Linked DNA regions of Longimicrobium terrae. The protein of the gene in region 1 interacts with the protein of each later gene in a pairwise test. Links are inferred from orthologs where the notes say so. Each region holds a gene or a part of one and is shown on either strand. Other genes may lie near its edges. The genes, in order: rlmN and ftsZ.

Region 1 (9,815 bases):
GTGTGATGTTTTTCTGGTCGTGCTTCGAGCGGGATCATTCGACTACGCGCAGACGTTCCTCCAGCGCGGCGTCGGGGGCGACGAAGATGGTCTTGGCCTGGACGAGGCTTACGCGTCCGGGCGGGGCGCCGCGCGGTTTGCGGACGTAGCGGCGCCGCGTCCAGTCCACCGCGACGGTGCCCGATGAGCGCGCCTTGCTGTAGTACGCCGCCAGCACCGCCGCTTCTTCCAGGTCGCGGGCCGGGGGCGCACCCTCTTCCCGCCAGCGGAGAACGACGTGGGAGCCGGGGACGGAGCGGGCGTGCAGCCATACGTCCCCCGGCGCCGCGTGGCCGAACGTAAGCCGGTCGTTGTCCCTGGAACTGCGCCCCACGCGCACCTCGATGCCCCCTGACGTGCGATACGGCCGGTAGGGAAGTCGTTCGTCGTCCGCGGAGGCGGAGGCGCGCTCGGCCGCTTCCGGGCGGCGCAGGGCGGCTTCCACGCCCTCCGGCACCTCTCCCGCCTCCAGCGAGGCGATGACGCCCATCCACCGATCGCGTTCCCGCTCCGCCTCCGCCACCAGTTCGGGGAGGCGCGCGTGCGCCTTGTCCCGGCGGCGGGCCTGCTCGTACAGCCGCTCCGCGTTCTCGTGCGGGCGCAGCGCGGGTTCCAGCGGCACCGTCACCTCGTCGCCCTCAAAGCCGGGGAGCACGACGCTGTCGGTGCCCGGCTCCAGCCAGTCCAGGTGAGCCAGGATCAGGTCGCCCCATCCGCGCAGCCGGTCCGCCTCGCCCGTCTTTCCCATGTCCGCCGCGAGGCGCGAAAGACGCTTCTCTGCACCCGCGAGCCGCCTCCGCGCGCGCTCCAGCAGTTCGGCCCCGGGCGCGGCGGCGGCCTCCACGGCATCGTCCGCCGGCTGCTCGCGAGACACCTGCTCCATCGCGGCCAGAAGGGACGTGTGCGGCGCGGACTCCGTTCCGGGGAGAAGGAGCGGATAGGGCTGCGGACCCGACGAGGTGCGCAGGAGCACGGGGGTGGAGGCATCCCCATCCGCCATTTCCCACCACCGCTCGAACGCATCCTCCAGGACGTCCTCCCCATCCACCGAAGCCGCCAGGCCCAGGATCCACGACGCGTTCATGGGGCTGGCGAAGGCGAAGCGGCGGACGAGGGCGCGCGCGCGGTCCGCGGGCGGGATCCCGGCGAGCGCGTCGGTCCACTCCGCGAGCAGCTCCGCGCGGGGGCGGCCGGGGAGGACGCGCCGGGTGGGCGGGGGAGGGAGGTAGACCGCGCCGGCCCGCAGCGCGCGCTCGCCGGCGGAGCGGGCGCGGAGGACGGAAATGATGCGCCGGGTTTCGGCATCCACCAGCAGCGCGTTCCACTGGTTGGTGTGCAGCTCGATGACCAGCGCCCGGCGCGCGCCGCGAAAGCGCGCCCCCTCGTGCAGGTCGATGCGCAGCAGCCGCTCGTCCGCGGGGGACGAGACGCGGGTGATGCGCGCCGACAGCTCCGACGGGTCCGGCGGGCGCGCGCCGTCCTCCGCGAGCGAGGCGGCGTCCACCAGGCGCACCCAGCCCCGGCGCGGGTGCAGGTCCCAGCGCAGCGCCTGCCCGCGGTCCAGCGGCAGCGTGCAGGAAAGGTCGCGGGCAAACACGGGCTGGCCGGCCGCGGCGCGGCCCCGCAGGGCGGCGCCGAGCTCCGCCGCGAGGGCGCGCACCAGCAGCGGATCGTAACGGATAAGGTTTGACACGCGGCCCAACTTCGGGTTACTTTCACGGCCCGTCAACCCGCAGTCCCATGCGCGATTTTCCGGCGTCCGGTCCGGTGTTCGCCACGCACGATGTAACGGGATGTCCACTCAGCGGGGAAGCGGGCCGCGGCGGGTGACCGTCGCCGAGCTGCGCGAAATGAAGCGCCGCGGCGAAAAGATCGCCGCGCTCACGGCATACGACTACCTCTTCGCCCGCCTGGTAGACGGCGCGGGCGTGGATGTCGTGCTCGTGGGCGACTCCCTCGGCCAGGTCATCCTCGGCCTGGATACCACCGTTCCCGTCACACTCGACGACATGATCCACCACGCCCGCGCGGTTCGCCGCGGCGTGGAGCGGGCCCTGCTCGTCGTCGACCTCCCCTTTCTCACCTACCAGGTCAGCCGCGAAGACGCCCTGCGCAATGCCGGGCGCGTGCTTCAGGAAACCGGGGCGCAGGCGGTGAAGCTGGAAGGGGGCTCCCCCGAAATCGCCGACACCGTCGCCGCGCTGGTGCGCGCCGGCATTCCCGTCATGGGCCACCTGGGCTTTACCCCCCAGTCGGTTCACGTGCAGGGCGTGCGCGTGCAGGGCAAGGGCGAAGAAGCGGCGGAGCGGATGATGGCCGAAGCGCGCCGCCTGGAGCAGGCCGGCGCCTTTTCCGTCGTCCTGGAGCTGGTGCCCGGCCCGCTGGCCGCGGCGGTGACGGAAAGCGTGTCCATTCCCACCATCGGCATCGGCGCCGGCGTGGGGTGCGACGGGCAGGTGCTGGTGCTGCACGACATGCTGGGGCTCAACACCGGCTTCAACCCGCGCTTTCTGCGCCGCTTCGCCGACGTGGGGCAGGCGGTGACGGACGGGGTGGGCGAGTACGTGCGCACGGTCAAGGACGGGGCGTATCCCGGCCCGGAACACACCTTCGAATGAGCATGGCCGTGGACGCGCGCCCCCTGCAGCTGGTGCACGGCCGCGCCGATCTTCGCGCCGCGATCGCCGCCGCGCGCGACGCCGGGGAGACGGTGGCGCTGGTGCCGACGATGGGCTTTCTGCACGCCGGGCACATGTCGCTGGTGGACCGCGCCCGCGAGCTGGCGGACCGGGTGATGATGTCCATCTTCGTCAACCCGCTGCAGTTCGGCCCCAGCGAAGACCTGGACCGCTACCCGCGCGACCTGGACGGCGACCTGGAGCTGGCACGCGAGCACGGCGTGGACCTGGTCTTTGCCCCTTCCGCCGCGGAGATGTATCCGCACGGCGCGCAGCAGGTGATGGTGGAGCCGGGGCCGCTGGGGTCGCGCATGGAGGGGGCCATCCGCCCCGGCCACTTCAGCGGCATGCTGACCGTGGTCGCCAAGCTGTTCGGCCTGTTCATGCCGGACGTGGCGGTATTTGGTCAAAAGGATTTTCAGCAGGCCACGCTCATCCGCCGCATGGTGGGGGACCTCAACATCCCCGTCCGCGTGGAGGTGGCGCCCATCGTGCGGGAGGCCGACGGCTTGGCGATGAGCTCCCGGAACGTTTATCTTTCCGTGGAGGAGCGCGAGCGCGCCCTGGCCCTGCACCGCGGGCTGCAGCGGGCAGACGCGCTGTTCGCCGGGGGCGAGCGCGACGCGGCGGTGCTGCGGCAGGCACTGTGGGCGGCGCTGCGGGTGCCGGGGATCGAGCCGGAGTACGCTGAGGCGGTGAACCCCGACACGCTGGAGCCGGTGACCGCCGCGGCGCCGGGAACCGTGCTGCTGGTGGCGGCGCGGGTGGGTGGAACGCGGCTGATCGACAACGCGGTCCTTTTCTGATTTCACGAGCAGGCGTCCACACTGGGAGGCTGCCATGCTTCGCAACATGTGCAAGAGCAAGATCCACCGGGCCACGGTGACCGGGGCGGATCTCAACTATATCGGCTCCATCACGATTGATCCCGAGCTGATGGAAGCCGCGGATCTGCTGGAGTTCGAGCAGGTGGCCGTCGTGAACGTCAACAACGGCGCGCGGTTCGAGACGTACGTGATCCCCGGTGAGCGCGGCCGGGGCGAGATGTGCCTGAACGGCGCCGCCGCGCGCCTGGTGCATCCCGGCGACAAGGTCATCGTCATCAGCTACGCGCAGTACGACGAGGCGGAAATGGCCAGCTACCGGCCGCGCTTCATCTTCGTGGACGAGCAGAACCGCATCTCGCGCGACGCCCTGCGGGCCGTCAGCTCCTGACGCCCGTGGGTCCCTGGACCGGCGTCGTACTGGCGCTGGCGGAGCCGGGGAGCGACGGGCTTCGCTCCCGGCTGTCCACCTACCTGCACCCCCTGGCGGGGCGCCCGCTGGCCTGGCATGCGGTAAGCTGCCTGGCCGCGCTGCGTCCGGCCCCGGCGCGCATCGTGGTGGTGGGGGGTGAGCTCGCCATCGAACTGTTTGGCGACATCGACTGTGTGGTCGATGTACTTCCCGCCACGGAAGCGGCGCTGGGCGGCGCCGTTCTGCCCGCGGAAGGGCGCGTGCTGGTGGTGGATGCCGCCGCACCCACCGCCGGCCCCGCGCTGGACCGCCTGCTGAAGCGGCCGGACGACGTGCTTCTGGAGGGCGGAGACGGCGCGGTGCTCGCGGCGTGGATCGGGCCGGAGGGCGCGGAGCGGCTGGTGGCGCGCGGCGGCGACCTGTCCGTCCTGCGCGCTCTTTCCGGGATCGCCGTCGTCCCTGACCCCGCCGGCTTCGTGGTGCGCGACCGCGCCTCGCTGGCCCGCGCCGGCGGCGCCATCCGCGACCGCGTCGTCCATCGGCTGATGAACGAGGGGGTCACCTTTCTCCTTCCCCAGACGGTGCTGGTGGACGTGGGCGTGGTCATCGGCCGCGATTCCGTCATCTACCCCGGCTGCGTACTGGAGGGGCAGACGGTGGTGGGCGACGAAACGGTCATCGGCCCGTGCTGCCGCATCGTCAGTTCGCGCGTGGGGAGCGGCGTGGAGCTTCGCGGCTTCAACTACGTGTCGCACACCGCCATCCGCAATCGCGCCATCCTGGAATCCCATGCCCGCCGCGGCTTTGACGACGAGTGATCCCGGCCCGCTGGTGCGCGCCGCAGCCCGCGGCGAACTTCCCAAGTGGGCGCACGTTTCCGAGAAGCGGCGCGCGCACATGGCGCGCGTGGCCGCGCTGATGGCGGAATGGGCGTCCGGACTGGGGCTTTCCGAAGGCGACCAGGCGCGCTGGACGGCCACCGGCTGGCTGCACGATGCGTTGCGCGAAGGCACGCCGGACGAACTGCGCCCCCAGGTTCCGCCCGCCTTTCACGATCTTCCCGGCAAGCTGCTGCACGGCCCCGCCGCCTCCGAGCGCTTGGCCGGCGAGGTGGATGAGGAGATGCTGGAGGCCATCCGCTACCACACGCTCGGCTCGCCCCGGTGGAAGGCGCTCGGCCGGGCGCTGTACCTGGCGGATTTTCTGGAGCCGGGGCGCCGGTACGAGACGGAGTGGACCGCGTCGCTGCGCGCCCGTATGCCGGCGGAGATGGACGCCGTGCTGCGCGAGGTGGTGGAGGCGCGGGTGCGGCACGTGATGGAAAGCGGGTCCGCGCTGCATCCAGAAACGCAGGCGTTCCATGGCCAGGTCAGCGCCGCGTAGCGCGGCCGCCAAGGGCGGCTCCGGCGGCGGGCGGATTCAGGTAATCGGCCTGTTTCTGCTGCTGCTGCTGGTGGCCGTGCTGGTGGGGTCCATGGTGGCGGGGTTGATGGGCGGCGGGGGCGAACTGGCCCGGCCCGTTGCCGCGGCGGATTCGGCTGCCGCCACGGCGGACCCGGTTTCCGCCACGCCCGCCCAGGGGCCGCGGCCGGGTGCGCGCGTCCGCGTGGAAGTGCTGAACGCGTCCGGCATCCCCGGGCTGGCGGCGGAAGGACGGCGCGTACTGCGCGACCGCGGCTTCGACGTCGTCTTTATCGGCAACGGCGCCGGGTTTCCGCCCGACAGTTCGCTCGTCCTTGACCGCGTAGGGCGGATGGACGCCGCGCGCGAGGTGGCGGACGCCATCGGAATCCGCCGCGTGCAGCCCAAGCCGGACGCCAACATGTACGTGGACGCGACGGTGGTGCTGGGAAAGGACTGGCGCGCGGCGCCGGAGAGCGGGGAAGCGCAGCAGTAAAAGATGCGGATCGGCACAACGCGGCCCGGGCGAATCAGCCCCGGGCCGTTTCGTTTTTCAGCACCTCGATCGCGGCCCGCAGATCCTCCGCCAAGGGTGCGCGCAGCTCCACCGGTGCACCCGTGGCGGGATGCGTAAAGGCCAGCCGCTCCGCGTGCAGCGCCTGCCGCTTTACCAGATCCACACGGCGGCGTCCGTACTGCCTGTCGCCCAGGACGGGGTGGCCGGCGTGCTGCATGTGCACGCGGATCTGGTGCGTCCGCCCCGTCTCCAGTTCCAGGCGCACCAGCGTCGCGTTGGGATAGCGCTCCACGACCTCGTAGCGCGTCAGCGCGGGCTCGCCGTTGGGCCGGGTGACGCGCAGGGTGGGATTGCGCGGGTCCCGCGCGATGGGCGCGTCGATCATTCCCCGGTCCTGCGTCACGACGCCGTCCACCAGGGCCAGGTACTCGCGCTTCAGTTCGCCCGCACGCAGCTGCAGATCCAGCCGGTGATGCGCGTGCGCCGTCCGCGCAAACAGCACCAGTCCGGAGGTGTCGCGGTCGATGCGGTGCACGGGATGCACGCGCGCCCGGATTCCGCGCTGCTGAAGGTGCCACGCCACCCCGTGCGCCAATGTGCGGTCCTGCCCCGGCGAGGTGGGGTGGACGAGCACGAACGGCGGCTTGTCGATGACCAGCAGGTCCTCGTCTTCCGCCACGATGGACAGCGGCATCTCCACGGGGGTCAGCCCCGGTTCCTCGTCCACCACCAGCCGCACCTCCACCAGATCCCCCGCCTTGACCTTGCCCGCCAGCCACCCGGGCTTGCGGTTCATCTGCACGCCCCTGCTGCGCGTAAGCCGCTGAATCATCCGCCCCGATATCCCCAGCGTTTCCGTCAGCAGCTGCTGCAGCGTGCGGCCCGCCTCGTCGGCGGTAACGGTGTGCTTGACCCACTGGGGCTTGCGCCCGGATTCGGCTGGCTGCGGCATGATACGGCGTCGGGGCGATCAGAATACTCAGGAACCACGACAATCTACGCGTCCCGGCCCCGATGCACGACCGGCCTCGTTTCCATGCGCGATTCCGATGGCCGACAGGGCCCGAGGGTTAGCGGTCTCATGGTTGGATGCGGGATCGCGAGAGGCGGGCGTACTCGCGGCGGCGGCAAACGGAACGGCGGGAATCCCGAACAAGACACCGGGCGTGCGTGGCGGGTCGCGGTGGAGTGAAACACCTGTGGCGTATAGAGATAGGGATAAAGAAAAGGCTTGACGGCAGGAGCGGAGTCGTGCACCATTGTGGCGTTCAGATTGTCCATGTGCGCCGCAGGCCCGGCGCCTACCCGCACCGCGGAAGGGCACCCATGTCCACCCTCTCTGATCCGGAAGTGACCGGCGAACCCGCGTCCGCCGAGTACACCGTCCCCGCCGGCTACGGCACCATGCGCCTGCGCGAGCACGCCGTTCCGTTCGGCGCGTACGTAGACGCCGAGCCCGTCGTCCGGCGCGCCAGGCCCGATTACCGGGCCCGGACGCGCGACATGCTGGCGCGCGTGGCGGTGGTGCGGCGCGCGCTCGACGAGGACCAGCGCGAGATCGACCGCCTGCGACGCGAAACCCGGTGCGTCATCGACGGCCTGCTCGCGGCCTGACATGTGGAAGGAAGTGCTCGACACCACCCGCACGCTGCTGCGGCTGGCCGAAGACCTGCGCCAGAACCGCGAGGAGATCAGGGAAATCCGCCGCGAGCTTCACGATCTGGCGCTGGCGGTGCAGCGGGTGTCGCTGGAGGTGGCGCAGGTGCGCGAGGCGGGAGAAAAGGACCGAGAGGTGCTGGTGCTGCAGTTGGAAAACCAGATCCTGCGCGCCCGCACCCTCGCCGTGTCGGCGGGATGAGCGGTGCGGGCCGCGGGAATGCTAGATCGAGCCCATCTGCACCGGGGCGCGGCCCTGCGTGACCTCGGCGCGAAGCTGGCCGCACGCGGCGGCGATGTCGCTGCCGCGCGATTCACGGACGGCGGCGCTGATCCCCTGGCGGCCCAGCCGCTCCACGAACAGGTCCAGCCGAGCGCGGCGGCTCGGCTTCCACTCCGTGCCCGGAATGGGATTGAACGGAATGAGGTTCACGAACGCGTTGAACTCCCGGACCACGCGGGCGAGCTCGTCCGCCAGTTCAGGCAGGTCGGTGACGCCGTCGATCATCACGTACTCGAACGTAATGCGCTTTCCGCCGGCCGCGTCAAACCGGCGCAGGGCGTCCAGCAGTTCGTCGATGTCGTACTTTTTTTCCAGCGGAATCAGCTTCTGCCGGAGTTCGTGGTTGGGCGCGTGCAGCGACACGGCCAGGCGGTACTGCTCCGGCATCTCCGCCAGCCGCTGAATGCCCGGCACCACGCCCACCGTGCTGATGGTGATGCGGCGCGCGCCGAACTTGTAGCCGCGGTTCAGGATGGCCAGGGTGGGGAACACGGCCTTGGGGTTCATGAGCGGCTCGCCCATCCCCATGAAGACGATGTTGGTGATGTCGTCGTAGCCGTTTTCCTGCGCCCAGCGGCGCGCCCCGCGGAACTGCGCCACGATCTCGCCGGCCGAAAGCTGGCGCCGGTATCCCGCCCAGCCGGTGGCGCAGAAGGTGCACGCCATGGCGCACCCCGCCTGCGACGAGATGCACAGCGTCAGGCGCGTGGGGGTGGGGATGAGGACGGACTCGATCAGTTCTCCGTCGGCCAGGCGCCACAGGTGCTTGGCGGTGCCGTCCACGGAGCGGGAGATCTTGGCCGGCTCGGGCGCGGTGAAAGAGAATGCTTCGGCCAGTGCCGCGCGCTCCGCCTGCGGCAGGTCGCTCATTTCGGCGAAGCCGGCCGCGCCGCGCTCGTACAGCCAGCGCAGCACCTGCCCCACGCGGTACGCCGGCTGGCGGCGGCCGGTGAAGTGCTCGCGCAGCGCGGATTCCGCCACTTCGGGCAGCAGGCCCACGAGGTCGGCGAGGGCTGAAACGGGCGTGGGCTGGGCGGTGGCGATCATCCGTGCGTTCCGTGATGCTGGGCGCGTGCAAACCGGGTAGTTCACCGCACGCGCCGCCATGTTCCCCGCGTGCTTGTCGGCATTTGGCGCGAGCGTTAGCTTTTGCAAGCTCCGCACCCGGCCACGCCATGGCGTGGCCTGTCCGTTTCCCGGCCTTGAGGCTTGCAGTGCTGCTCAACGAGCTGCTCACTCCCGAACGCGTGCGCGTCCCCCTGCGGGGCGGTTCCAAGCAGGATCTTCTGCAGGAACTGGTGGCGCTGCTGCACGATCAAGGCGCCGTCGCCGACGCGGAGGGCGTGCTGGCCTCCGTTCGCCAGCGCGAGGAACTGCTGAGCACGGGCGTGGGAAGCGGCGTCGCCATCCCGCACGGCAAGAGCAACTCGGTGCCGGAACTGGTGATGGCGGCGGGCGTCACCCGCGAGCCGGTGGACTTCGACTCGCTGGACGGGCAGCCCGTGCGGCTGATGTTTCTGCTGGTGGGGCCGGAGAACGCGGCCGGGCAGCACGTAAAGGCGCTGTCGCGCATTTCGCGCATGGTGCGCCGCGACGGCTTTCGCGAGCGCCTGGTGGCGGCGCAGTCCGCCGACGAGTTCATGGCGCTTCTGGCGGAGGCTGAGGCGCTCTGATGCGCCGGCTGCTGCCCTGGATTCCCGCGCTCGCCTGGGCGGTCGCCATCTACCTGGTTTCCGGGCGCAGTTCGGTTCCGGTGCCGGGCGTAAGCGGCGCCGACAAGGTGCTGCACTTCGGGGCGTACGCCCTGCTGGGCGGGCTGCTGGCCTTTGCGGCGCACCGCTCGGCGCTGCACCCCGGGGTGGCCGTGATCCTGGGAGTGCTGTACGGCGCGAGCGACGAAATTCACCAGAGTTTCGTGCCGGGGCGCTCTCCCGACATTCGTGACTGGGTAGCCGACGCGCTGGGCGTCTGCTTCGCCGTCTTTCTGTACACACGCTGGCGCGCC
Region 2 (9,714 bases), on another replicon or contig:
GCGGATGGCGTAGATGGGACTGGTGCCGATGTCGCCGTACACCACGCCCAGCGCGGTGAGCGCCAGCACGTAGAAGTACCGCCCGGAGGGCTCGGGATGATGGCTCTCGGACACGCGGTCCAGGGATGATGGGTGGGGCGGCGGGAAGGTCCCGCCGCCGGTGACGCCTGCGGGCTACAGCCGGATCTGCGCGCCCAGCTCCACCACCCGGTTGGGCGGCAGGCCGAAGAAGGCGGTCGCGGGCCGCGCGTTGCGCGACATGAGCGCAAACAGCTGCTCCCGCCACTTGGCCATCCCCGGCTCGCTGCTGGGAATGAGCGTTTCGCGGCCCAGAAAGTACGTGGTGCGGCCGGGGCTCAGATCCAGCCCGTCCACCTTGATCGTGGCCAGCGCGGCGGGAATGTCGGGCTCCTCCATGAAGCCGTACCGCAGCGTGATGCGGTAGAAGCCGTGCCCCAGCTCCTGCACCACCGTGCGCTCCCCGCCCTGCAGGTGCGGTACCTCTTCCGTCATCACCGCCAGAAACACGGTGTGCTGGTGCAGCACCTGGTAGTGCTTCAGGCTGTGCAGCAGCGCGGGAGGCGTGCCGTTGGGGTTGCCGTACATGAACACGGCCGTTCCGCGCACCCGGTGCGGCGGGTTGTTCCCCACGTCCGCCAGAAACATGTCCACCGGAAGCGTGCTGGAGGCCATGCGCTCCGCCAGAATGCCGCGCCCCGTCTTCCACGTCGTCATCAGCCCAAAGATCAGCGCGCCCACCACAAGGGGAAACCAGCCCCCGTGCGGAATCTTGACCAGGTTGGCGCCCAGGAAGGCGAAGTCGATGGTCAGGAACACCGCCGTGAACGACCACGACGCCAGCCGCGGCCACTTCCACTTTTCCCGCTCCACCGTAAACAGCAGCAGCGTGGTCACCACCATGGTCGTGGTCACCGCCACGCCGTACGCGGCCGCCACGTGCGTGCTGTCGCGAAAGCCAAGGACGAGGCCGATGCACGAAATCATCAGCACCCAGTTGATGGCGGGAATGTAGATCTGCCCCCGCTCGCGGGACGAGGTGTGCTCGATCTGCACCCGCGGCATGTACCCCAGCTGTACCGCCTGCATGGTCAGGCTGAACGCCCCCGTGATCAGTGCCTGCGACGCGATCACCGCCGCCATCGTGGCGATCACCACCACCGGGTACAGCGCCCACGGCGGCACCATGCGGTAGAACGGGTTGTCCACCGCGGCCGGGTTGTGAATCAGCAGCGCGCCCTGCCCGAAGTAGTTCAGCAGCAGCGCGGGAAGCACCACCCAGTACCACGCCAGCTTGATGGGCTTGCGCCCGAAGTGCCCCATGTCGGCGTACAGCGCCTCGCCGCCGGTCACGCACAGGAACACGGAGCCCAGCACCAGAAAGCCGTTCCATCCGTTGTGGATGAAGAAGCGCGCGCCGTACAGCGGGTTCATGGCCCACAGCACGCTGAAGTCGCGCACCAGGTTCATCACCCCGAGGACGGCGATGATGACGAACCACAGCAGCGTCACCGGGCCGAAGATGCGGCCCACGCCCCCGGTGCCGTACTTCTGCACCCAGAACAGGCCGATCAGGATGGCGATGGTGATGGGGATGATGTAGGGCGAAAAGAAGGGCGTAGCCACCTCCAGCCCCTCCACTGCGCTCAGCACCGAGATGACGGGGGTGATCATCCCGTCGCCGTACAGCAGCGCCGTGCCGAACAGCCCCAGCATGATGAGCACCCAGCGGCTGTTCTTCTTGAGCGCGCCCACCGGCGTCACCAGCGAGGTGAGCGCCAGAATGCCCCCCTCGCCGCGGTTGTCGGCCCGCAGCACGAAGATGGCGTACTTGATGGAGATGACCAGCAGCAGCGCCCAGAAGATGAGCGAAAGCACGCCCAGCACGTTGTCGCGCGTGGGGTGAAGCCCGTGCGTGTGGTGAAAGGATTCGCGGACCGTGTAGAGTACACTGGTTCCGATGTCGCCGTAGACGACGCCCAGCGCGGAAAGGGAGAGCAGCGCCAGGTAGCGCCCCTTGGGCTCGGCGTGTCCGTGCTCGTTTGCGCTCACAACCGGATTCCGTGGTCAGTGGCGGCGGCGCCGGGCGACAGATCGCCCGTGCGCCCCGCGCAACCCGCGGGTGCATGTGCAACCGCGGTGCCGGACGTCAGTACAACGCGGCGAGCGACAAGGTCGGGGTCGCGGCGGGGCGCGTCAACGGATGCGGCCCGCGCCGCGGGTTCGGCCGAGGCGGGCCGCGGAACGCGAAAGGCCCCTTCCGCGGTGGAAGGGGCCTTGTTGCGCCGTGGCGCGGTACGTCAGTCGTCGCTCTCGGGGGCGGCGGCGGCGATGCCGTTCATCCCCAGTACTTCCTTGACCTGCACCTCGATGGCCGCGGCCACCTGCGGGTTTTCCTGCAGAAAGGCCTTGGCGTTCTCGCGCCCCTGCCCCAGCCGCACGTCGCCGTACGAGAACCAGGCGCCGGACTTGTTGATCACGTCCTGCTCCACCGCCAGGTCCACGATGATGCCGTAGTGGTCGATGCCCACGTTGAACATGATGTCGAAGTCCGCCTGCTTGAAGGGCGGCGCCACCTTGTTCTTGACGACCTTGACGCGCGTCTTGTTGCCCGTGAGCACGTCGCGGTCCTTGATGCTGCCGATGCGGCGGATGTCCAGCCGCAGCGAGGCGTAGAACTTGAGCGCCCGGCCGCCGGTCGTCGTTTCCGGGCTGCCGAACATCACGCCGATCTTTTCACGGATCTGGTTGGTGAAGATGACCGTGGTCTGCGTGCGGTTGATGGCTCCGGTCAGCTTGCGCAGCGCCTGGCTCATCAGGCGTGCCTGCAGGCCTACGTGGCTGTCGCCCATTTCGCCTTCGATTTCCGCCCGGGGCACCAGCGCCGCCACGGAGTCGATGACGATGACGTCCACCGCGTTGGAGCGCACCAGCACTTCGGCGATCTCCAGCCCCTGCTCACCCGTGTCCGGCTGCGACACCAGCAGGTTGTCGACGTCCACGCCCAGCTTGCGCGCGTACTCGATGTCCAGCGCGTGCTCCGCGTCGATGAACGCGGCCACGCCGCCGATCTTCTGCGCGTTGGCGATCACGTGAAGGCAGAGCGTCGTCTTGCCGGACGACTCCGGGCCGTAGATCTCGGTCACGCGGCCGCGCGGAATGCCGCCCACGCCGATGCAGGCGTCAAGGTTGATGGCGCCCGTGGGGATGGCGGCCACCTGCACCTTGGGCCCGTTGACGCCCATCCGCATGATGGAGCCCTTGCCGTACGCCTTTTCGATCTGGCCGATGGCGACGTTCAGGGCCTTCTTCTTGTCATCCGCGACTTCGACAAATGCCATGGGAATTCCTCAGAGATAGCGTGTTCAGAAGCCGCGAACGGCTGTGCGGACAATACACCGGGCCGGGAGGTGCGTTCCCGAAGATAAGGCGAAAGTTTACACGAAAGCGAAGCGGCGCACAAGGGTTTTGTTCGCGCCGTGGACACGCTTTCCGGGTCAGCCCCGCGCGGCCTCCACAACCTCGCGCAAGGCTTGGGCGGCGCGGCGGATTCCGTCGTCGCCCACGTCCATGTGCAGCACGGAGCGCAGCCGACGCGGCCCGAACTGCGTCATCAGAATGCCGCGCTCCGCCAGCGCGGCCAGGAGGGCGGCCGGCTGCAGCGCCGCGTCTTCCAGGTCCAGCATGACGATGTTGGTGTCCGGCACGGCGGCCTGAATCCCGTCCACCGCGCCCGCGGCCTGTGCCAGTTCCCGCGCGCGGCGGTGATCCTGGGCGAGCAGCGGAAAGTTGTGCTCCAGCGCGTACAGCCCGGCCGCCGCCAGGATGCCGGCCTGCCGCATTCCCCCGCCCAGCCGCCGGCGCAGGCGCCAGGCGCGCTGCATGGTTTCCGCGTCGCCGCCCAGGATGGAACCCACGGGCGCGCCCAGCCCCTTGGAAAGCGCGAACATCACCGTGTCTGCCTCCGCCGCCCAGGCGGACATGGGCGTGCCGGTCGCCACGGAGGCGTTCGGCAGGCGCGCGCCGTCCAGGTGCACGCGCACGCCCCGCTCACGCGCCACGTCGCGCACCGCGCGCATCCGCTCCAGCGGCAGAATGCGCCCGCCCGCGCTGTTGTGGGTGTTTTCCACGCACACCAGCGAGGTCTGCGGCAGGTACGGCGTGTCCGGGCGGATGGCCTCAGCCACCAGGTCCGGGTCCAGCAGGCCGTCCGGCGTCTGCACCGCGCGCAGCTGCACGCCGCCCCACGCCGCCGCCGCGCCCTCTTCGTAGTTCAGGATGTGGCCACCCGCGTCGATCACGGCCTCTGTTCCCGGCTGGGCCCACACCAGCACGCCCGCCGTGTTGGCCATGATGCCGCTGGGAAAGAACAGGGCGGCCTCCTTGCCCAGCAGCTGCGCCGCAGCCCGCTCCAGCGCCGCCACCGTGGGGTCGTCGCCCAGCACCGCGTCGCCCACCTCGGCTTCGGCGATGGCGCGGCGCATTTCGGGCGAGGGGCGCGTCACCGTGTCGGAACGCAGATCTACCATGTCGCGAGCGGATTCGGGCATCGTTCATCCTTCAGGGAATCGTGGGAGGCGGAAAGATCCCCATCCGCCGACGCTCCGGCAAGGGACGCGCGCGTGCCCTCCATCCTCTTCCATCCCGGCGGGGCACCCCTCCAGCCAAGTCACGTCCATCCCCCCACCGAATACTCATGGAAGCTTCTCTCCTCCATTCCTGGGTTGATCTGCCCGTCCTGACATGGCGCCGTCATTCCGCGCTGATTACCGCGGGTTGCCGCAGATTACCGCATGCGCTCCCGGTTTTCCTGCGGAAATCAGCATTCCCGGAAGAGTTGCGCGGCGGAATTGCTCCCCAATCTCCGCATCACATCTCAATTTTTTCGCTTGCCCCAATTATCGCGGATTACCGCAGAACCCTTTATGAGCGACTCGCGGAAGGAGCGCGCGGCGTGTTCACTTTCAATACATACAGACCCGAAAGGCTCCGAACAAGGGCATTCGGGTGTCTGGCGAAAGATCGTGTCGCAGGTGGAAAATCAGGCGCGATCACAACGGGCCAGCCACGTGGCAACAAGATTTTTCGACCGGATGGCGGGACGCGCGTTCGTGTCCGGTTTGGGATGGACGAAACACGGAAAGCGCGCCTCCCGACGGGAGGCGCGCTGGAGATCCGCAGTATCCGGACGATCAGTTGGTGTCGGCGACTTCGGCCTTGAGGCCCAGATCGGTGAGCATGGAGACGAGATCGTACGCGGCGAACTCGTCATCCAGATCGATCTCCACCCGCTCGCCGGCGCGCACCTGCTCGAACATGCGCATGGCCTCGGGATGCGTGAGGCCGGTGTAGTTCTGCAGCACGTTCACGACCGCGTGGCCGCTGGCCCGCCCGCGTGAGCCGGTGAGCACCTCGCGCGACATCATCGCGCGGCCCGCAGCGCCTCGCCCACGTCCACCGCGCCCTCGTAGATGGCGCGGCCCATGATGGCGCCGGAAATTCCGCGTCCCTCGCGCGCCGCCGCCGCGCAGGCGCGTACGTCGTCGATCCCGCGCATGCCGCCGGAAACGATCACTTCCGCACCGGCGTGCGCGGCCAGCTCGGCGGACAGGTCCAGGTTGGGCCCCATCATCATCCCGTCCCGCTCGATGTCGGTGTGGATGATCGTCCGCACGCCATATTCGACGAGCGTGCGGGCCAGGTCGAACAGGTCCGTCCCGCTTTCCTCCACCCAGCCGCGCGCCGCGGGACGCCTGCCGCGCGCGTCCAGGCCGACGGCGATGCGGTCCGCGCCCCAGCGGGCGACGGCCGTGCGCACCAGCTCCGGGTTCTCGATCGCGGCCGTGCCGATGACGGCGCGCGCGGCGCCGGCCTCCAGCACTTCCTCCAGGTCCGCTTCCGTCCGCAGTCCCCCGCCGGTCTGCACGCGAACACCGGCGGTGGCGGCAAGCGAACGGATCAGCGCGCGGTTGCTCCCGTCCCCGAAGGCGGCGTCCAGGTCCACGACGTGAATCCACTCCGCGCCCGCCGCGGCGAACCCCGCGGCGACGGCGGCGGGATCGTCGCCGTAGACCGTTTCCCGCTCCGCCATCCCCTTTTCCAGCCGCACGCAGCGGCCCCGGCGCAGGTCGATGGCCGGGTACAGCGCAAATTCCGCCATCAGCCGCGGTCGCCCGTGCGGGCGCTGTCGCGCTTGGCGAGGCGCGGGCCGGAGACGCGCTCCAGGGCGGCCGTGCGCAGGTCGCGCGCGGCGCGGAAGCGGCCCCTGGCGCCGCCCGGGATGGGCGCGCCGGTCAGGTAGCGGATGGACGACGGATCGACGGGGCGGCCGTCCATGTGGAACTCGTAGTGCAGGTGCGGCCCGGTGCTGAGCCCCGTGGTGCCCACGAAGCCGATCAGCTGGCCCTGGCGCACGCGGACGCCGGGACGGATGCCGGGCGCGAAGCCGCGCATGTGGCCGTAGCGGCTGCCGTATCCCCGCTGGTGGCGGATTTCCACAAGGTTGCCGTATCCGCCCGCCCACCCGGCGCGCGCGATCACCCCGTCGCCCACGGCGCGGACCGGCGTGCCCATGGAGGCCGCGTAGTCGATGCCCTGGTGCGCGCGCACGCGGCGCAGGATGGGGTGAAAGCGGCCGCTGGTAAAGACGCTGCTGATGCGGCGGAACTCCAGCGGCGCCCGCAGGAACGCGCGCTTGAGCGACTCGCCGTCGCCGTCGTAGAACTCGTCCAGCCCGTCCACGGTGAAGCGGTAGGCGTCGTGCGCGCGGCCGTCGATGTCGAACTGCACGGCCAGGATGCGCGACGAGCGCGCGCTGCCGTCCGGGCGCACCATCCGCTCGTACAGGATGCGAAAGGTGTCGCCCACCTTGAGGTCGCGCGAAAAGTCGATCTGCCAGGGAAACACGCTGTCCGCCAGCAGGTCCGCCACGCGCTGCCGCTCGCCGCGGGGCACGTCGCCCTCGCCGTCCATCAGCGCCTGATACAGCGACCGGCGCACGCTTCCCGCCAGCACCGTGGTATCCGTGTGGACCGCGACCTCTTCCACCCGCGCGTTCCATCCCGCGCCCGCGGGGCGCAGCGAAAGGCGGCGGTCCGCGTCCAGCCGCGTGCTGACGGCGCGCACGGCGCCGGTGCGCGTGGAACGGCGGTACTCCACCACCAGCCCGGGGCGCACGGTACGCGGGTCCTGCACCTGGGACAGCTGCTCCAGCAGCGCGCGGGTGGCCGTCAGGTCCAGCTTGGTGCGGTCCAGAAGCTCCGAAAGCGTTTCGCCGCGGCGCAGCGTGTCGGCAAAGGCAAGCTCCGCGGGGCGGGCCTGCGCCGCCGGAAGCCACGCCGGCGGTGCCTCCATCTGCTGTTCGGCGGCGCGGAGAGTGGCCAGGCGCTGAACGCCGAGCGCCGCGCCCAGCGCGCAGAGCGCGCCGGCGGCGATGATGCGGGCGGGACGAGACATCCGTCTTCCTGCTTGGGGGTTGCAATCCTGTCCGGCCGGGGGAACGCGGCCGGGCACCAGAGACTCGCCTCCCCGCGGCGTGGGCCGCGAGGAGGCGAGGGGGCCGGCTTCAGTCCATCTGCCGGCGGATAAAGGTAGGAATCTCGAGGTCGCTGGGGACCTTGGGCTCCGGCCGCGGCGGCATCTTGTGCAGCGGCGTCACCCCCGGCTGTGCCTCGGCGCGCGGCTCGGGGCGGTGCTCCAGCCGCTCCGCGCGCGGCTCCATCCGCGGCTCGGGGCGGCTGTCCATCCCCGAAGAACGAGAGTCCAGCGACGAGCGCGCGTCGCCGGAAGCCGGACGCGGCGGGTAGGCCGTGCGCGTCCCCGCGATATCGGCGCCCGCGGGGGAGCGGCCGTGCGAGCGGAAGTCGGCGCGGATCACGCCGTCCAGCCGGTCGGGGATGATGGCGTCCTTTTCAAAGCCGGTGGCGATCACCGTGACGCGCACCTCTTCCTTCATGCTGGGGTCGTGCACGGCGCCAAAGATGATCTCGGCGTCGTCGCCCGCGGCTTCCTGGATGATGGAGGAGATCGTCGTGACCTCGTCGATCGCCAGGTCCATTCCGCCGGTGATGTTGATGAGCACGCCCGCCGCGCCGCTGATGGAGATGTTGTCCAGCAGCGGCGAGCTGATGGCCTCCTGCGCGGCCTCCATCGACCGGTTTTCGCCCCGTCCGAAGCCGGTGCCCATGAGCGCCGCGCCGCGGTTGCTCATCACCGTGCGCACGTCGGCGAAGTCCACGTTCACCTCGCCGGTCACGCGGATCAGGTCGGAGATGCCCTGCGTGGCGTGCAGCAGCACCTCGTCCGCCTTCTTGAGCGCGTCCTTGAAGCTGGTGCCCTTGCCCACGACGGCCAGGAGCCGCTCGTTGGGCACCACGATCATGGTGTCCGCCGCGCGCTTCAGCTCGGCAAGGCCCTGCTCGGCCTGCTTCATCCGCTTCTTGCCCTCGAACAGAAAGGGCTTGGTGACGATGGCGATGGTGAGCGCCCCCATCTCCCGCGCCATTTCCGCGATCAGCGGGGCGGCGCCGGTGCCGGTGCCGCCGCCCATGCCGGCGGTGATGAAGACCAGGTCGGCGCCGTCCAGCGCGCGCCGCATCTCATCCCGGTTCTCCTCCAGCGCCTGCGCGCCGATTTCCGGGCGCGCGCCGGCGCCCAGGCCGCGGGTGAGCTTGTGCCCGATCTGAATGCGGACGTCGGCCTTGCTGAGCTTCAGGACCTGCGCGTCGGTGTTCACCGAAATGAAGTCGACGCCCTCCAGGTCCTCCTCGATCATGCGGTTGACGGCGTTGCCGCCGCCGCCACCCACGCCCACCACCTTCATGCGGGCGTTCTGGGTCATCGTTTCGTCGTACTCGAAGACCATGTGCGCTGGCTCCCCAGGGGAGAAAATTCTGAACAGAAAGAACTAAAAAGCAGGCGACCGCGCGGGCTTCTAGAAGAAGTCCGCGAACCAGTCGCTGATGCGCTTTACGATGCCGTTGACCGAAGCGCCGGCGAGGGCGCTGCTTTCGGGAGTGTCCGTGATGAGGCGTCGCGACCCGTAGACCGCGAGTCCGGCGGCGGTCGCAAACTTGGGGCGGCGGACGGAATCCGCAAGCCCGCCGAGTCCCTCGCCGGGCACGCCGATGCGCACGGACGAGGCAAAGGTGCGCTCCGCCAGCTCCACCACGCCCTGCAGCGCGGCGCCGCCGCCGGTGAGCACCACGCCGCCGCCCAGCTCGCCCCCGCCGAACCCCGCGCGCTCCAGCTCGGCCGCGACGAGCCCAAAGATCTCGTCCATCCGCTGCTCGATGATGTGCGCCAGCAGCTCGCGCGCGACGTGGCGCGTCTGCCCCGCCGCCGCGCCCGGGATCTCGAACGTTTCATCCGGCCGCACGAAGTCCGCGCGGGCCACGCCGAAGCGCTCCTTGGCGCGCCCCGCCTCGGCGTACGGAAGCGAGAGGCCCTTGGCGATGTCGTTCGTGACCGTCGCGCCGCCCCAGGGGAGCGAGGTCAGGTGCTTGATCTTGCGCTCGTGAAAGACGCACAGGTCCGTCGTCCCCCCGCCCAGTTCCACGAGGGCGACGCCGATCTCCATCTCGTCTTCCGTCAGCACGGCGAGCGACGAGGCCAGCGGCTCCAGCACGAGCTCCGCGACGGTGTAGCCGGCGCGGGTGACGGCCTTGCGCACGTTCTGGCTGGCGCTGGCGCTGCCGG

What was found.
Region 2: the proteins of rlmN (region 1) and ftsZ interact in binary tests that used the Escherichia coli proteins (3 or more experiments, as listed by UniProt). The link is inferred for Longimicrobium terrae from one-to-one orthologs.

Annotation. Positions count from the first base shown.
Region 1 is NZ_JACHIA010000024.1:52,040-61,854, forward strand. The notes cover bases 6,805-9,741. They hold rlmN (dual-specificity RNA methyltransferase RlmN), read right to left. Parts: upstream 8,858-9,741; coding sequence 7,751-8,857; downstream 6,805-7,750. Other genes in these bases: HNQ61_RS24785 (RluA family pseudouridine synthase), read right to left, coding at 6,805-6,823; HNQ61_RS24790 (hypothetical protein), read left to right, coding at 7,198-7,485; HNQ61_RS24795 (hypothetical protein), read left to right, coding at 7,487-7,729; HNQ61_RS24805 (fructose PTS transporter subunit IIA), read left to right, coding at 9,025-9,483; HNQ61_RS24810 (VanZ family protein), read left to right, coding at 9,483-9,741. In the rest of the region: HNQ61_RS24750 (NFACT RNA binding domain-containing protein), read right to left, coding at 35-1,732; panB (3-methyl-2-oxobutanoate hydroxymethyltransferase), read left to right, coding at 1,833-2,657; panC (pantoate--beta-alanine ligase), read left to right, coding at 2,654-3,523; panD (aspartate 1-decarboxylase), read left to right, coding at 3,558-3,932; HNQ61_RS29745 (hypothetical protein), read left to right, coding at 3,938-4,771; HNQ61_RS24775 (HD domain-containing protein), read left to right, coding at 4,743-5,336; HNQ61_RS24780 (LytR C-terminal domain-containing protein), read left to right, coding at 5,314-5,850; more of HNQ61_RS24785, read right to left, coding at 5,885-6,804; more of HNQ61_RS24810, read left to right, coding at 9,742-9,815.
Region 2 is NZ_JACHIA010000018.1:54,578-64,291, forward strand. The notes cover bases 6,733-9,568. They hold ftsZ (cell division protein FtsZ), read right to left. Parts: upstream 8,882-9,568; coding sequence 7,583-8,881; downstream 6,733-7,582. Other genes in these bases: HNQ61_RS21765 (M23 family metallopeptidase), read right to left, coding at 6,733-7,473; ftsA (cell division protein FtsA), read right to left, coding at 8,951-9,568. In the rest of the region: HNQ61_RS21735 (KUP/HAK/KT family potassium transporter), read right to left, coding at 1-114; HNQ61_RS21740 (KUP/HAK/KT family potassium transporter), read right to left, coding at 175-2,070; recombinase RecA, read right to left, coding at 2,319-3,359; HNQ61_RS21750 (threonine aldolase family protein), read right to left, coding at 3,516-4,568; HNQ61_RS21755 (hypothetical protein), read right to left, coding at 5,211-5,444; hisA (1-(5-phosphoribosyl)-5-[(5-phosphoribosylamino)methylideneamino]imidazole-4-carboxamide isomerase), read right to left, coding at 5,441-6,178; more of HNQ61_RS21765, read right to left, coding at 6,178-6,732; more of ftsA, read right to left, coding at 9,569-9,714. UniProt on the Escherichia coli protein: Essential cell division protein that forms a contractile ring structure (Z ring) at the future cell division site. The regulation of the ring assembly controls the timing and the location of cell division.